Regions from separate parts of the Brucella sp. GW823-FHT04E01 genome, predicted to be linked through region 1. Evidence: predicted binding sites of a transcription regulator. Region 1 holds the regulator's gene; each other region holds the start of a gene.

Region 1 (3,105 bases):
AACGTCTTTGCATCGCACGCGCGATTGCGGTGAGCCCGGAAGTCATTCTCATGGACGAACCGTGCTCGGCGCTCGACCCGATTGCGACCGCGAAGGTGGAGGAGCTGATCGACGAACTGCGCCAGAACTATACGATTGTGATCGTCACGCACTCCATGCAGCAGGCCGCGCGTGTTTCGCAGCGCACCGCCATGTTCCACCTCGGCAATCTGGTCGAAGTGGGTGACACGGAAACCATGTTCACCGCGCCGACCGAAAAGCGCACGCAGGACTACATTACCGGACGCTTCGGCTGATCCGGAACTGCGCTTCAACAGATAGACAGTGCGGCTTCCCCGCAATTTATATTACGAGGTCTACTATGCCGTCTCAGCATACCGTTCGCTCCTACGACGAGGAATTGAAGTTTCTCTCCCATAAGATCGCCGAAATGGGCGGACATGCGGAACGTATGGTCGAGCAGTCGGTCGCCGCTATCGTCAATGCGGACAATGCGCTCGCACAGCGCGTCATCTCCGACGATCTCATTCTCGATGCCAGCGAGCGCGAGATTGACGACAAGGCTGTGATGATTATCGCCAAGCGTCAGCCCATGGCTGTGGACCTGCGCGAGATCATCGGCTCGATCCGCATCTCTGCCGATCTGGAACGCGTGGGCGATCTGGGCAAGAATATCGCCAAACGCGTTGCCGCCGTTTCGGAATCACGCCAGCCGGTAAAGCTTTATCGCGGGCTCGAAACACTCGCCGAGCTGGCGCTGACCCAGCTCAAGGATGTTCTCGACGCCTATGCGTCGCGCTCGGTGCAGCAGATCAATGTCGTTCGCGACCGCGACGACGAGATTGATGCCATGTACACGTCACTGTTCCGCGAGCTGCTGACCTACATGATGGAAGATCCGCGCAATATTTCCGCCTGCACGCATCTTCTGTTCTGCGCAAAGAATATCGAGCGTATCGGCGATCACGCGACCAATATTGCGGAGACCGTCTACTACATCGTGACCGGCCTGCAAATGCCGGCCGAACGACCGAAGGAAGACCTGAGCCACGGTATTGTCGTGGATGAGGCGCGTAAACCCTGAACTACAGCCGACCGGACCACGGTCCGGCGGTTGAAAATGAGTGAATAGCGCGGCGGCACGCGGTCGATTGGGGGGATTGTATCCACCGCCCGCCGAATTTGGATAGGGAAATACTGGATGTCACAGGCACCCAAAATCGCTGTGGTAGAAGACGAAGAGGCGCTGAGCGTTCTTCTTCGCTATAATCTTGAGGCAGAGGGCTACCAGGTCGATACAATGCTGCGCGGCGACGAAGCCGAGATCGCCTTGCGCGAGAACGTACCGGATCTGCTCATTCTGGACTGGATGTTGCCGGGCGTATCGGGCATCGAGCTTTGCCGTCGCTTGCGCCAATGGCCGGAAACCGAACGCCTGCCCATCATCATGCTGACGGCACGTGGCGAGGAAAGCGAACGTGTTCGCGGCCTGAGCGTCGGTGCGGACGACTATGTCGTGAAGCCATTTTCGACGCCGGAACTGCTTGCGCGCGTCAAGGCGATGTTGCGCCGGTCGAATCCGAGCATTCTTTCGCACGTGCTGAAAGTGGGCGATCTGGTTCTCGACCGCCAACAGCATCGTGTCTATCGCAAGGAAAAGGAAGTTCGTCTCGGACCAACGGAATTCCGCCTGCTCGAATATTTCATGATGTCGCCCGGTCGTGTCTTCTCGCGTAGCCAGCTTCTGGATGGCGTTTGGGGACCGGATATCTATGTCGACGACCGCACGGTGGACGTCCATGTCGGACGGCTGCGCAAGGCGATCAATGTCGGTCGTGCGCTCGATCCGATCCGCACCGTTCGGGGTGCGGGTTATTCTTTCGGGTGACCGCTGCGGTCATCTCGGCGTCAGGAATTGAACTTGTCCGACCCGCCACGGTATCCGTGGCGGGTCGTTTTTGTCCAAGACCCAGCTTTGCAAGGTGCGGATCGTGCTCGCCCGATTCGCATTGCAACAACCCGAAACGGGTCTCAAAAGCATAATCTCACGCGATGTTACAAATCTGTTGTCAAAGTTGACAAAGAGCAATGGAACCGGCCTGGAAGCAGAAATTCTGCAGAAGATTTGAAACACCACGAATGTGTATGCAAAAAATGTACAAGCAAAGGCGAATTAAGGCAGCGATATGGCGTGTATTGCGAGACTTTGAATCTCGTTAAATCAATATCTTACCTGAATCGCTAATTCTTGTTAAGGAATTGTTAATATATTTAAAGGGCTTGTAGGCACATTCGCAATCTCGATTCGGAATTGTTTTAGGACTTTTCAGCGGTCTCCAGCATTGTTGGGATTTGACCCGTCGCCTTTTTTTGGCCTAAAAATTCCAAAACCTTGAATTCGATTGAGCGACTGTAGGACGTGTGATTTTGATCTTCGTCCTCTTTGACTTGCACCGCAGTCAGACGTTCGCGCGCATCGTTCCAGATGTGTTCGCCTGAATGGATGACTGGATCAGTTAAGGGTCCTAACATGAGACTGAGCCATTGACGCGCGCCGCGAAGTGGAAATTGCCCGCTCTTATCGGGCTGGTGATTGCGCCTTTCGTGGTGACCGGTTGCACGACAACCGGAACCTCGGGAAAAGCCAATTCGGAAAAGACGGCGGCAAGCCACGTCAAATCCGTCAATGGCGTGAAGACCTACACCTACACCGCACGGGACAAGAATTGCCTTGAACGTGCGATGTTCTTCGAATCCAATCGTTCGAGTTCCGACGGTCTTCTGGCTGTTGGTACGGTCGTCATGAACCGTCTCGCGTCGGGACGTTATCCGGATACGATTTGCGGTGTCGTCGGTCAGAAGAACCAGTTTGCGCCCGGTGTGCTTACCCGCCAGATGAATTCCAAGGCGCTGCCTGATGTTCAGGCCGCTGCTGACGCGGTTCTGAAGGGTGAGCGTCATCCGAAGCTCAAGAATGCCATGTTCTTCCACACGGCGGGTCTGAAGTTCCCTTACAACAATATGCATTACGTGCTCGTAGCCGGTGGAAATTCCTTCTACGAGAAGCGCAATCGCGACGGCTCGCTGCAAAATCCGGTCCCGCAG
Region 2 (3,105 bases), on a different contig from region 1:
GACACGCCTTCCCAAGATCTTCGGAGAGAACGCCTGCCCCGGTTGCCCCCACGACATCCCGTGATCCGGGAACGGGATAGGCCGCCACCGGCAAGCCGGAGGCAATCGCTTCCAGCAAGACGAGACCAAACGTATCTGTCCGGCTTGGGAAGACAAACACGTCGGCTGCGGCATAGGTGTTTGCCAGCGTTTCACCTTCCTGTTTCCCGACAAACACAACCTCCGGGAAACGCGCACGCAGATCGTTGAGGGAAGGACCATCCCCGACGATCAACTTTGTGCCGGGAAGATCAAGCTCCAGAAACGCTGGCAGGTTCTTTTCCGTGGCGACGCGTCCCACACAAATGAACACCGGACGTGGCAAGTCCTTGACCACTTCCGGCCGAGGATAAAACAGATTGCGATCGACACCGCGCGTCCAGAGGTCCAGCCGCGTAAAACCTCGCCCCTTGAGATCATCCACAATAGATTGGGTCGGTACCAGCGTATGCTGGGCCGCATTATGGAAACGTCGCAGGAAAGCATAGGTCCATTGTGGCGGGACAGGAAAGCGTTCCGCAAGATATTCGGGAAACCGCGTGTGAAAGCTTGTCGTGAAGGACCAGCCCATTTTCAGGCAGGCGCGCCGTGCCATAAACCCGAGTGGACCCTCGGTTGCAATGTGCACATAGTCCGGTCGCATGACCTTCAGACGTCGTCTAAGCGCACCTGGCGTCGTCAAGGCGAGCCGGATTTCCGGATAGGTCGGACAGGGGACCGACCGATAATCCAGCGGAGATATGACGGTGACGTCGTATCCGCGCTCAATCATCAGATCACGACATTTGGTCAGCGTGCGCACGACGCCGTTGACTTGAGGATGCCAGGCGTCGGTAACGATGACAATTTTCTTCATCAGCGGAAGGTCGCCAGTTCGCGGACGGGAAGTGGGAGCTGGATTACCCTATCCTCGTCACGCTCTTCACTGTCGGAATTGACAATACCTGTCGTCGGGCGGCGATCACGGCGTTCCGTCCATTCGATGAGCTCCATACGGCCATCGAAATGTTCAATCACGGCCGTGCAGCTTTCCACCCAATCGCCCGTATTGATGTATTCCACGCCATTCATGCTCTCGATCGTGGCGTGATGAATATGGCCGCAGATCACACCATCAACCCCGATACGCTGCGCTTCTTCCGAAACCACGCTCTCGAACTGACCAATGAAATTGACCGCCTTTTTGACGCGAAACTTCGCCCAGGCTGAAAATGACCAGTAGCGCAGACCGAAAAGCGAGCGAACCCGGCTCATAACCGTATTTATCCAGATCGCTGTGTCATATGCCCAATCGCCCAGATAGGCGATAAAGCGGGCATTGCGTACAACCACATCGAACTGATCACCATGGATTACCAGAAACTTGCGACCGTCCGCCGTCTCATGGATCGCGCGGTTCATCACTTCGATGCCGCCAAAATGCGTTCCCTGAAAATTGCGCAGGAACTCATCGTGATTACCGGCAATGTAGATGATGTTGGCGCCCTTGCGGCTCTTGCGAAGCAGCTTCTGGACTACGTCATTATGCTCTTGCGGCCAATGCCAATTGCGCCGCAGGCGCCACCCATCGACAATATCGCCGACAAGATAGATCGTCTCGGCTTCATGATAGCGAAGAAAATCCAGAAGCAGTTCCGCCTGTGCGGCCTTGGAACCGAGATGCACATCCGAGATAAAGAGGGTTCGGAGTTTTCTGGGCTGCGGAGCGTCGGTGCTCATGTGGTTGTCCCCTTCAATGGCAACCTGATCTGAGCGCAGAAAACCCGATTCATGTCACAGAGATATGACGGTCGGCTTTGAGGCGCGGAAGGTAGCGTCCGCGCCTCTTGTTGTGTCCACTTTAGGCGACAAGTCCCACAGTTGGGCCGACATATCGCGATTGCGGACGAATGAGCTTGTTTGCCGCAACCTGTTCACGGCAATGCGCTATCCAGCCCATGGTTCGCCCCATAGCAAAAACGCAAGTGAAAGCCTCACGCGGGAACCCCAGTTGTTCCAACAACAAAGCAGTATAGAACTCGACATTGGTTTCGAGGGAACGGTCCGGCTTGTGGCGCTTTAGAACTGCGATAGCGGCTTTTTCAACGGCCTCGGCCAACTCAACGCGGTGTTTTCCACGCCCTTGTTCTAGGGCTTCGATGTGCTTCAATGCACCTTTCAAGGCATCGGCACGAGGATCGCGTACACGATAGACCCTGTGACCGAACCCCATCAGCCTGTCTCCATCGGCAACAGCAGATTCAAGCCAACGTTCAGCGTTGTCGGGTCTACCGATTGCATCCAGCATATCGAGGACCGGTCCGGGTGCACCACCATGCAGCGGTCCTTTCAATGCGCTGATTGCGGCAAGCAGCGATGAGGTCAATCCGGCTCGTGTTGATGCCACGACACGCGCAGCAAAAGTCGATGCGTTCAATCCATGGTCGGAAACCGTCATAAGATAGGTGTTCAGCCCCGCAACTTCTGCTTCATCCGGCATTCCCGCATTCATCATACGAAGGATGTCAGCGCTATGGGGAAGCGTCGGATCAGGATGTATGGGACGGCGCCCCTTCTGGCCCCTCAGAATGGCCGTCGTAAAGACTGCCGGTGCCGCCATCAGGTGTAAGGCTGCGGTCAGATCATCGTCATCAGGGATGCGTGCCATCAATGCGCGAAGCGCTTCGATGGGAGACATTTCCATCAATGTATCGTCAAGCGCATCCGTATGATGAAATACCTGTACGCGCGCTTCACCGAGCGCTTTTTGAAGCTCTTCCCCTTTGGGAAGGTCATTGAAAAAGCCGCCCCACAGAAGTTCTATTCCATCTTCGACGCTGCTATGCGGGACCAGATCGTCCAGCGACCGACCGCGAATAACCAGCCTGCCTGCAAGCCCATCGACGTCAGACAACACGGTTTCAGCAGCAATCACATCTTCAAGTCCGCTATTCATAATTATTCTCCTTGTTTGCCTTTCGACATTGAATCCAAGTATAGTTGACGTCAATCTTGACGAAATAGATCAATGTAGGGGGCAATAATGGACTGGCTAACTGCGGAGGAAGCCCTCGCTGTTCTCCAGAC
Region 3 (3,105 bases), on a different contig from region 1:
CCGGGTGCATTGTGAGAAGCGCATGGCGGATTCGGACGCCTATTCGGCCAATCATCGCCGCGCCATTGCCGAAATGGCTGCGACACGTGGCATCGTTCTGGCCAGCCATGACGATGCGACCAGTGCGCATGTCGATGAATCGCTCGACCATGGCGTGCGGATTGCCGAGTTTCCGACCACGATGGAAGCGGCCAATGCTTCGAAAGGCGCAGGCCTCTCGATCCTGATGGGCGCGCCGAACATCGTTCGCGGTGGCTCGCACTCCGGCAATATCGCCGCACGCGATCTCGTCGATAATGGCAGCCTCGACATCCTGTCTTCGGACTATATTCCGTTCAGCCTCATTCAGTCGGCTTTCGGCCTTGCTTCGGGCGAACGTCCGATTGCGCTGCCACAGGCTGTCCGCCTCGTGACCAAGAATCCTGCCGACGCCATGGCCATGGATGATCGCGGCGAAATCGCCATCGGCAAGCGCGCCGATCTCGTTCGCGTGCGCCCGAAAGGTGCAATCCCGGTTGTCCGCACGGTCTGGCGCGAAGGTGATCGGGTGCTTTGATGCAGATGCAATCCGATATGCCGAAAGGCTGTTTCGTCGCCGTCGTCGGCCCCAGCGGGGCCGGCAAGGATACGATCATGGATGCAGCGCGTGTGGCTCTTGCGGGCGACACGCGTTTTCATTTTGTGCGCCGCATCATCACCCGCCCGCAAATGCCGGGCACGGAAGATCATGACAGTCTGGATGAAGCATCTTTTGCAACAGCTGCAGGCGAGGGAGCCTTCGCCCTGCACTGGCAGGCACATGGCCTGAGCTATGGATTGCCGAAATCGCTTGAGGATGAAATCGCTGAGGGCACGGTGGTGATCGCCAACGTTTCACGGCGAGTGCTTGGCGATATTCGCAGGCTCTACAAATCACGTTCTGTGGTCGTGATAACAGCCCGACCGGACGTTCTGGCAGAACGGCTTGCGTCGCGTGGTCGTGAAAGCCGGGAAGAAATCACCGCGCGGCTTGCGCGTGAAGTGAGCTTCGATGACGATGCCGGAGATGTTGTCACAATAGACAATTCAGGTGATGTCAATGCATCCACAGAGACCTTCCTTCGTCATTTGAAGGAAATAACTGTTAAAACAATTGCTTAGGTGAAATCCCTATAGCGGTGTGTAAATTTACACAAACGTCATTATGCTTTCATTGCAGTGTCATGGAAGCAATTCAAAGTGAGCATGAATGGAGACGAATTCATGCTTCAACTGAACAACATAACGCGCCGCTATAATGACAAGGTGGCGGTTTCGGGCGTGGACCTCGAAATCGAGCCGGGCACGTTTGTGGGAATTATCGGGCGCTCAGGCGCTGGCAAGTCGACGCTTCTGCGTATGATCAATCGCCTTGTCGAGCCGTCCGAGGGAACAATTCACTGGGATGGTCGTGATGTTACGGGCCTTAAAGGCTCGGGACTGCGCGACTGGCGCGCGCAATGTGCGATGATTTTCCAGCACTTCAATCTGGTCGATCGTCTTGATGTTCTGACCAATGTTCTGATGGGGCGTCTCAACTATGTTTCGACGCCCAAGTCGCTCCTGCGTATCTGGAGCGACGAAGAACGCCTGATCGCGCTTTCCGCTCTGCAGCAGTTCGATATTGCGCATCTTGCGGCGCACCGCGCCGATGAACTTTCGGGTGGTCAGCAGCAGCGCGTGGCGATTGCCCGCGCGCTCGTGCAGCAGCCACGCATTATTCTTGCCGACGAGCCTATTGCATCGCTCGATCCGCGCAACACCCGCAGCGTCATGGACGCCCTGCGCCGCATCAATCGCGAGTATGGCATCACGGTCCTCTGCAATCTACACTCGCTCGATATTGCGCGCAGCTATTGCGACCGCCTCGTCGGCATGTCTGCCGGCAAGATCGTATTCCGTGGCACACCGTCGATGCTGACAGATATGGCATCACGTGACCTTTACGGCATGGAAGCCGCTGACGTCATCGACGCTGATGAACAGGCTGAAACAATGCCAATGCCAGTTCCGCAGTCGGCTGAAGCCGTTCTGCGCCAGCTTTCCGCCTGAGCGCATAAAGCTCCGGAAAAAAACACGCTCCAAACTCAGGATTAACAGGAGATACCTATGCTTAACCGTAGAAACTTTCTGGCGGCGGCTGCGCTTACCGCAACGCTGACCATGCCAATGATGGCCTCCACCGCTCAGGCTGCTGACTGGAGCAAGGATTATCCGGAAATCGTTCTGGGCGTTATCCCGGCTGAAAACGCCTCGACCACTTCCGACCGTTATGCGCCTCTGGCCGCCTATCTCGGCAAGGAACTTGGCACCAAGGTCACGCTGCGCGTCGCCAACGACTATGCCGCTGTCATTGAAGGCCAGCGCGCCGGCAACATCCAGATCGCATTCTATGGCCCGGCTTCTTATGCCCGTGCCGTCATGACCGGCGTTGAAACCACACCGCTCGTCAACCAGCGCCATGACACCGGCGTCAACGGCTACTACTCGGTCGTTTATGTTCGCGCCGACAGCCCGTACCAGAAAATGGATGACCTGAAGGGCAAGACCATTGCTCTCGTTGATCCGAACTCCACGTCGGGCAACAACGCGCCGCGCTTCTTCCTCAACCGCGAAGGCTATAGCGTCGATACGTTCTTCGGTAAGAACTTCTTTGCTGGCAGCCATGAAAATGCAGTTCTTGCTCTTGCGCAGGGTACCGCTGATGCCGCTGCCAACTCCTGGAACTCGGAAAACGATTCCAACCTGACCCGCATGGTCAGCCGCGGCGTGCTGAAAGATGCTGACGGCAAGGCAATGACGAAGGATGATTTCCGCGTCATCTTCAAGTCGGACTTCCTTCCAGAAGGTCCGTTCGCTGTTCTCAACACTCTGCCAGACCAGCTGAAGGCCGACATCAAGCAGGCTTTCCTCGATATGCCGAAGAAGGACAAGGCAGGTTTTGATGCCCTTTCCGACGGCAAGGATCAGGAATTCGTAGCGACCGAAGCTAAGGATTTCGAACCAATCATCGAGATGCTCAAGTTCAACGACAAGGCTCGCAAGTCCTAATCCGTAGAACAATTGAAGTGCCCGAAGCCGCAAAAG
Region 4 (3,105 bases), 240 kb from region 1:
GCGCGGGCCGAGCGGCGAGGTTTGGCAGTTGTTCGAGCATCTGCCCGCAATGGTCGATACATGCCGGTCCATCCTGACGCCAAAACCGCTCGCCGTCATCCTGACTGCCTATTCGATCCGCGCATCCTTCTTCGCCATTCACGAACTGATGCGCGACCGTTTCACCGGTCTTGGTGGTACGGTCGAATCGGGCGAACTTATTCTGCGCGAACGTTCCGCCGATCAGTCGGGAGGACGCGCGCTTTCCACATCCATGTTCAGCCGCTGGGTAGCAAAATGAGCCGTGACGACGATTTTTCCAAAGGCGGCTCTCGTGCCGAATATTCCAAGGTAGGTCAGGTGAAGGAAGTCACCAGCCTCACCAACCCTATCGTGAAAGATCTCCGCTCGCTGGCGCTGAAAAAATTCCGCGACCAGCAGGGCGTTTTTCTGGCCGAAGGGCTGAAGCTTGTCATCGACGCGCTGGAACAGGACTGGCGCATCAAGACGCTGGTCTTCGCCAAATCCGGCAAGGGCAACAAGATGGTCGAGCAGGTTGCCGCCCGCACCTTCGCCAAGGGCGGATTGGTGCTGGAAGTGACCGAAAAGATCATGGCTGCCATTACCCGCCGCGACAACCCGCAAATGGTGGTTGGTGTTTTCGAACAGCAATATCGCCCGCTCACAAACCTCAAGCCGAAGAACAACGATGTTTATATCGCGCTCGACCGCGTGCGCGATCCCGGCAATCTGGGCACTGTCATCCGTACCGCCGATGCGGTCGGCGCCAAGGGCATCATTTTGATCGGCGACACCACCGACCCCTATTCGCTGGAAACCGTGCGCGCCACGATGGGCTCGGTCTTTTCCATGCCGCTCTATAAAGTGACGGAAGCCGACTTCCTCAACTGGCGCAAGGGCATTTCCGGCCTTGTCGTCGGCACCCATCTGAAAGGTGCGGTCGACTATCGCACCATTCCCTATGCCAACAAGCCGGTCGTGCTGATGATGGGCAACGAACAGCAGGGCCTGCCGGACAGTCTGGCCGATACTTGCGACAAGCTCGCACGCATTCCGCAGGCAGGCCGTGCAGATTCCCTCAATCTTGCAATTGCCACCGGCGTCATGCTCTACGAAATTCGTCGCGACGCACTCACGCTCGATGAAAGGGTTTCCGGATGAAGCGACACGCAGTCTGGTCCTCACTGTTCGTCGTTGTCCTCACCATACTGATCGATCAGGGTGTCAAACATCTGGTGGAAACACGGATGGGCTACGGCCAGCAGATCGACCTGCTACCGTTCCTTGCCTTGTTTCGTACGCACAATGAGGGCATCGCCTTTTCCATGCTGGCATGGCTGCATGATTGGGGACTGGTCGCAATCACCGCAGCAGTTATCTTGTTCGTACTTTATCTGTGGTGGACCAACGCGCCGGACCGCATCTTCGCACGCTACGGTTTTGCACTTGTCGTTGGCGGCGCCATCGGCAATCTTATCGACCGCGTGATGCACGGTTACGTCGTGGATTATATTCTGTTTCACCTGCCAACCTGGTCATTCGCAGTTTTCAACCTCGCCGACACCTTCATTACAATCGGTGCAGGTCTCATAATTCTGGAGGAATTCCTCGGCTGGCGGCGCGAACGGGCTGCCCGCTAACCCGCCGGGTTGAACAGTTTCTGCCTTTCGCATAATTTGATCTCTTAAAATTAAAAGCTTTTTGAAGAGGATAAGGTCCAGCCATCCGAATTGACACATTGGTGACATGCTTCTGTCATCGTCGCGTAGCACTGAATCTGTACTGCTTCGGTCGAACTGGACACCCTGTCCATGCAATCGGCTGAACAAGGATTGGAATTGGCTAGCTCTCGCTGAAATATCCGTGGGAAAGCCGTTCAGGAATACGTGAATAGACAAATCAGGAGCCATCATCATGACAGTACTGCTTGGAATGGACCAGCAAATCATTGATGATACGGTCATGTCAGGCTTAGAAGCACAACAGGCGCTGTTCGCGTCCAACGGCGATCCCATCGTTCTGGGACGCATCGGATCGCTGGAAGTACGGCTTGCAAATTCACGCGAGGCGGTAGAAGCCGCGCAGGAATTGCGTTTCCGCGTCTTCTTCGACGAAATGGGCGCGCGTAGGGAAAGCATCGAAGCGGTGGAGCTTCGAGACGCTGACCGTTTCGACGCTATTTGCGATCATCTGCTCGTTTACGACACCGCCCTGCCCGTGCCGGAGCATCAGCAGATTGTCGGCACCTATCGTCTGATGCGTAGCGATCAGGCGGAACAGGCGCTCGGCTTTTATTCTGCCGATGAATATGACGTGCAGCGTCTGGCCCTTTCACGCCCGAACCTCCGCCTGCTTGAACTGGGTCGCTCCTGCGTGAAGGCGGAATACCGCTCCAAGCGCACTGTCGAGCTTCTTTGGCAAGGTGCCTGGGCCTATTGCCGCCGCCATTCCATCGATGTGATGTTCGGCTGTGCTTCATTCCACGGCGCGGTGCCTGCAGCGCACGCGCTCGGCCTGTCGTTCCTCCATCACAACTGCCGTGCCACCGATGACTGGGACGTTCGTGCCCTGCCCAATCGTTATCAGGCCATGGACCTGATGCCGAAGGAAGCCATCAACAACAAGGTTGCGCTGTTCTCAATGCCGCCACTGGTCAAGGGTTATCTACGTCTCGGCGCAATGATCGGCGACGGCGCAGTGATCGACGAGGCATTCGGCACAACCGATGTCTTCATCATCCTGCCGATTGAGCGCATTTCCAGCCGCTACATCACCTATTACGGCGCGGAAGCGAACCGCTTTGTGTAGTCTGTAGATATTCTGGTTCTGACGGCCTGCAAATGGCGCTGTTTTGCGCTTCCGGTGCTCATGTACCCAAAAGTACACTCCGCTCCGGGTCGCAAACATCACCATTTTCGGCTCGTCATAACCAGAATCTCAAACAGACTGGAGCACCCTACCTGGCCAGAACTCGTCACGCCTTTCCGGCCAGTTCCTTTAATTTGTAGATCAGGTCCAGCGCTTCTCGCGGTGTCAGTTCGTCTGGACTGATTGCAGAGACAGCCTTGGTCAGTTCACTATCTTTCCCCTGAACCTGCAGCTTCG

What was found. Region 1 encodes PhoB, which activates phosphate uptake and scavenging genes when phosphate is short. Its sites were predicted from a motif close to TGTCATNNANCTGTCAT; they were not measured.
Region 2: the regulator PhoB is predicted to act here: its motif matches at 1,812-1,828, upstream of AC1RHM_RS01630 (UDP-2,3-diacylglucosamine diphosphatase).
Region 3: the regulator PhoB is predicted to act here: its motif matches at 1,177-1,193, upstream of phnC (phosphonate ABC transporter ATP-binding protein).
Region 4: the regulator PhoB is predicted to act here: its motif matches at 1,731-1,747, upstream of olsB (l-ornithine N(alpha)-acyltransferase).

What each region holds. Positions count from the first base shown of each region.
Region 1 is NZ_JBXAIK010000004.1:683,016-686,120, reverse strand. Features, by position in the region: gene pstB (phosphate ABC transporter ATP-binding protein PstB) at 1-296, shown strand, start outside; gene phoU (phosphate signaling complex protein PhoU) at 362-1,084, shown strand; gene phoB (phosphate regulon transcriptional regulator PhoB) at 1,202-1,888, shown strand; gene AC1RHM_RS18340 (cell wall hydrolase) at 2,545-3,105, shown strand, end outside.
Region 2 is NZ_JBXAIK010000001.1:306,149-309,253, forward strand. Features, by position in the region: gene AC1RHM_RS01625 (glycosyltransferase family 4 protein) at 1-895, opposite strand, end outside; gene AC1RHM_RS01630 (UDP-2,3-diacylglucosamine diphosphatase) at 895-1,758, opposite strand; gene AC1RHM_RS01635 (citrate synthase/methylcitrate synthase) at 1,880-2,974, opposite strand; gene AC1RHM_RS01640 (citrate synthase) at 3,062-3,105, shown strand, end outside.
Region 3 is NZ_JBXAIK010000001.1:148,312-151,416, forward strand. Features, by position in the region: gene AC1RHM_RS00705 (alpha-D-ribose 1-methylphosphonate 5-triphosphate diphosphatase) at 1-556, shown strand, start outside; gene phnN (phosphonate metabolism protein/1,5-bisphosphokinase (PRPP-forming) PhnN) at 562-1,140, shown strand; gene phnC (phosphonate ABC transporter ATP-binding protein) at 1,243-2,070, shown strand; gene phnD (phosphonate ABC transporter substrate-binding protein) at 2,128-3,069, shown strand.
Region 4 is NZ_JBXAIK010000004.1:438,754-441,858, forward strand. Features, by position in the region: gene AC1RHM_RS17250 (RsmD family RNA methyltransferase) at 1-280, shown strand, start outside; gene AC1RHM_RS17255 (TrmH family RNA methyltransferase) at 277-1,161, shown strand; gene lspA (signal peptidase II) at 1,158-1,640, shown strand; gene olsB (l-ornithine N(alpha)-acyltransferase) at 1,915-2,808, shown strand; gene mutS (DNA mismatch repair protein MutS) at 2,975-3,105, opposite strand, start outside.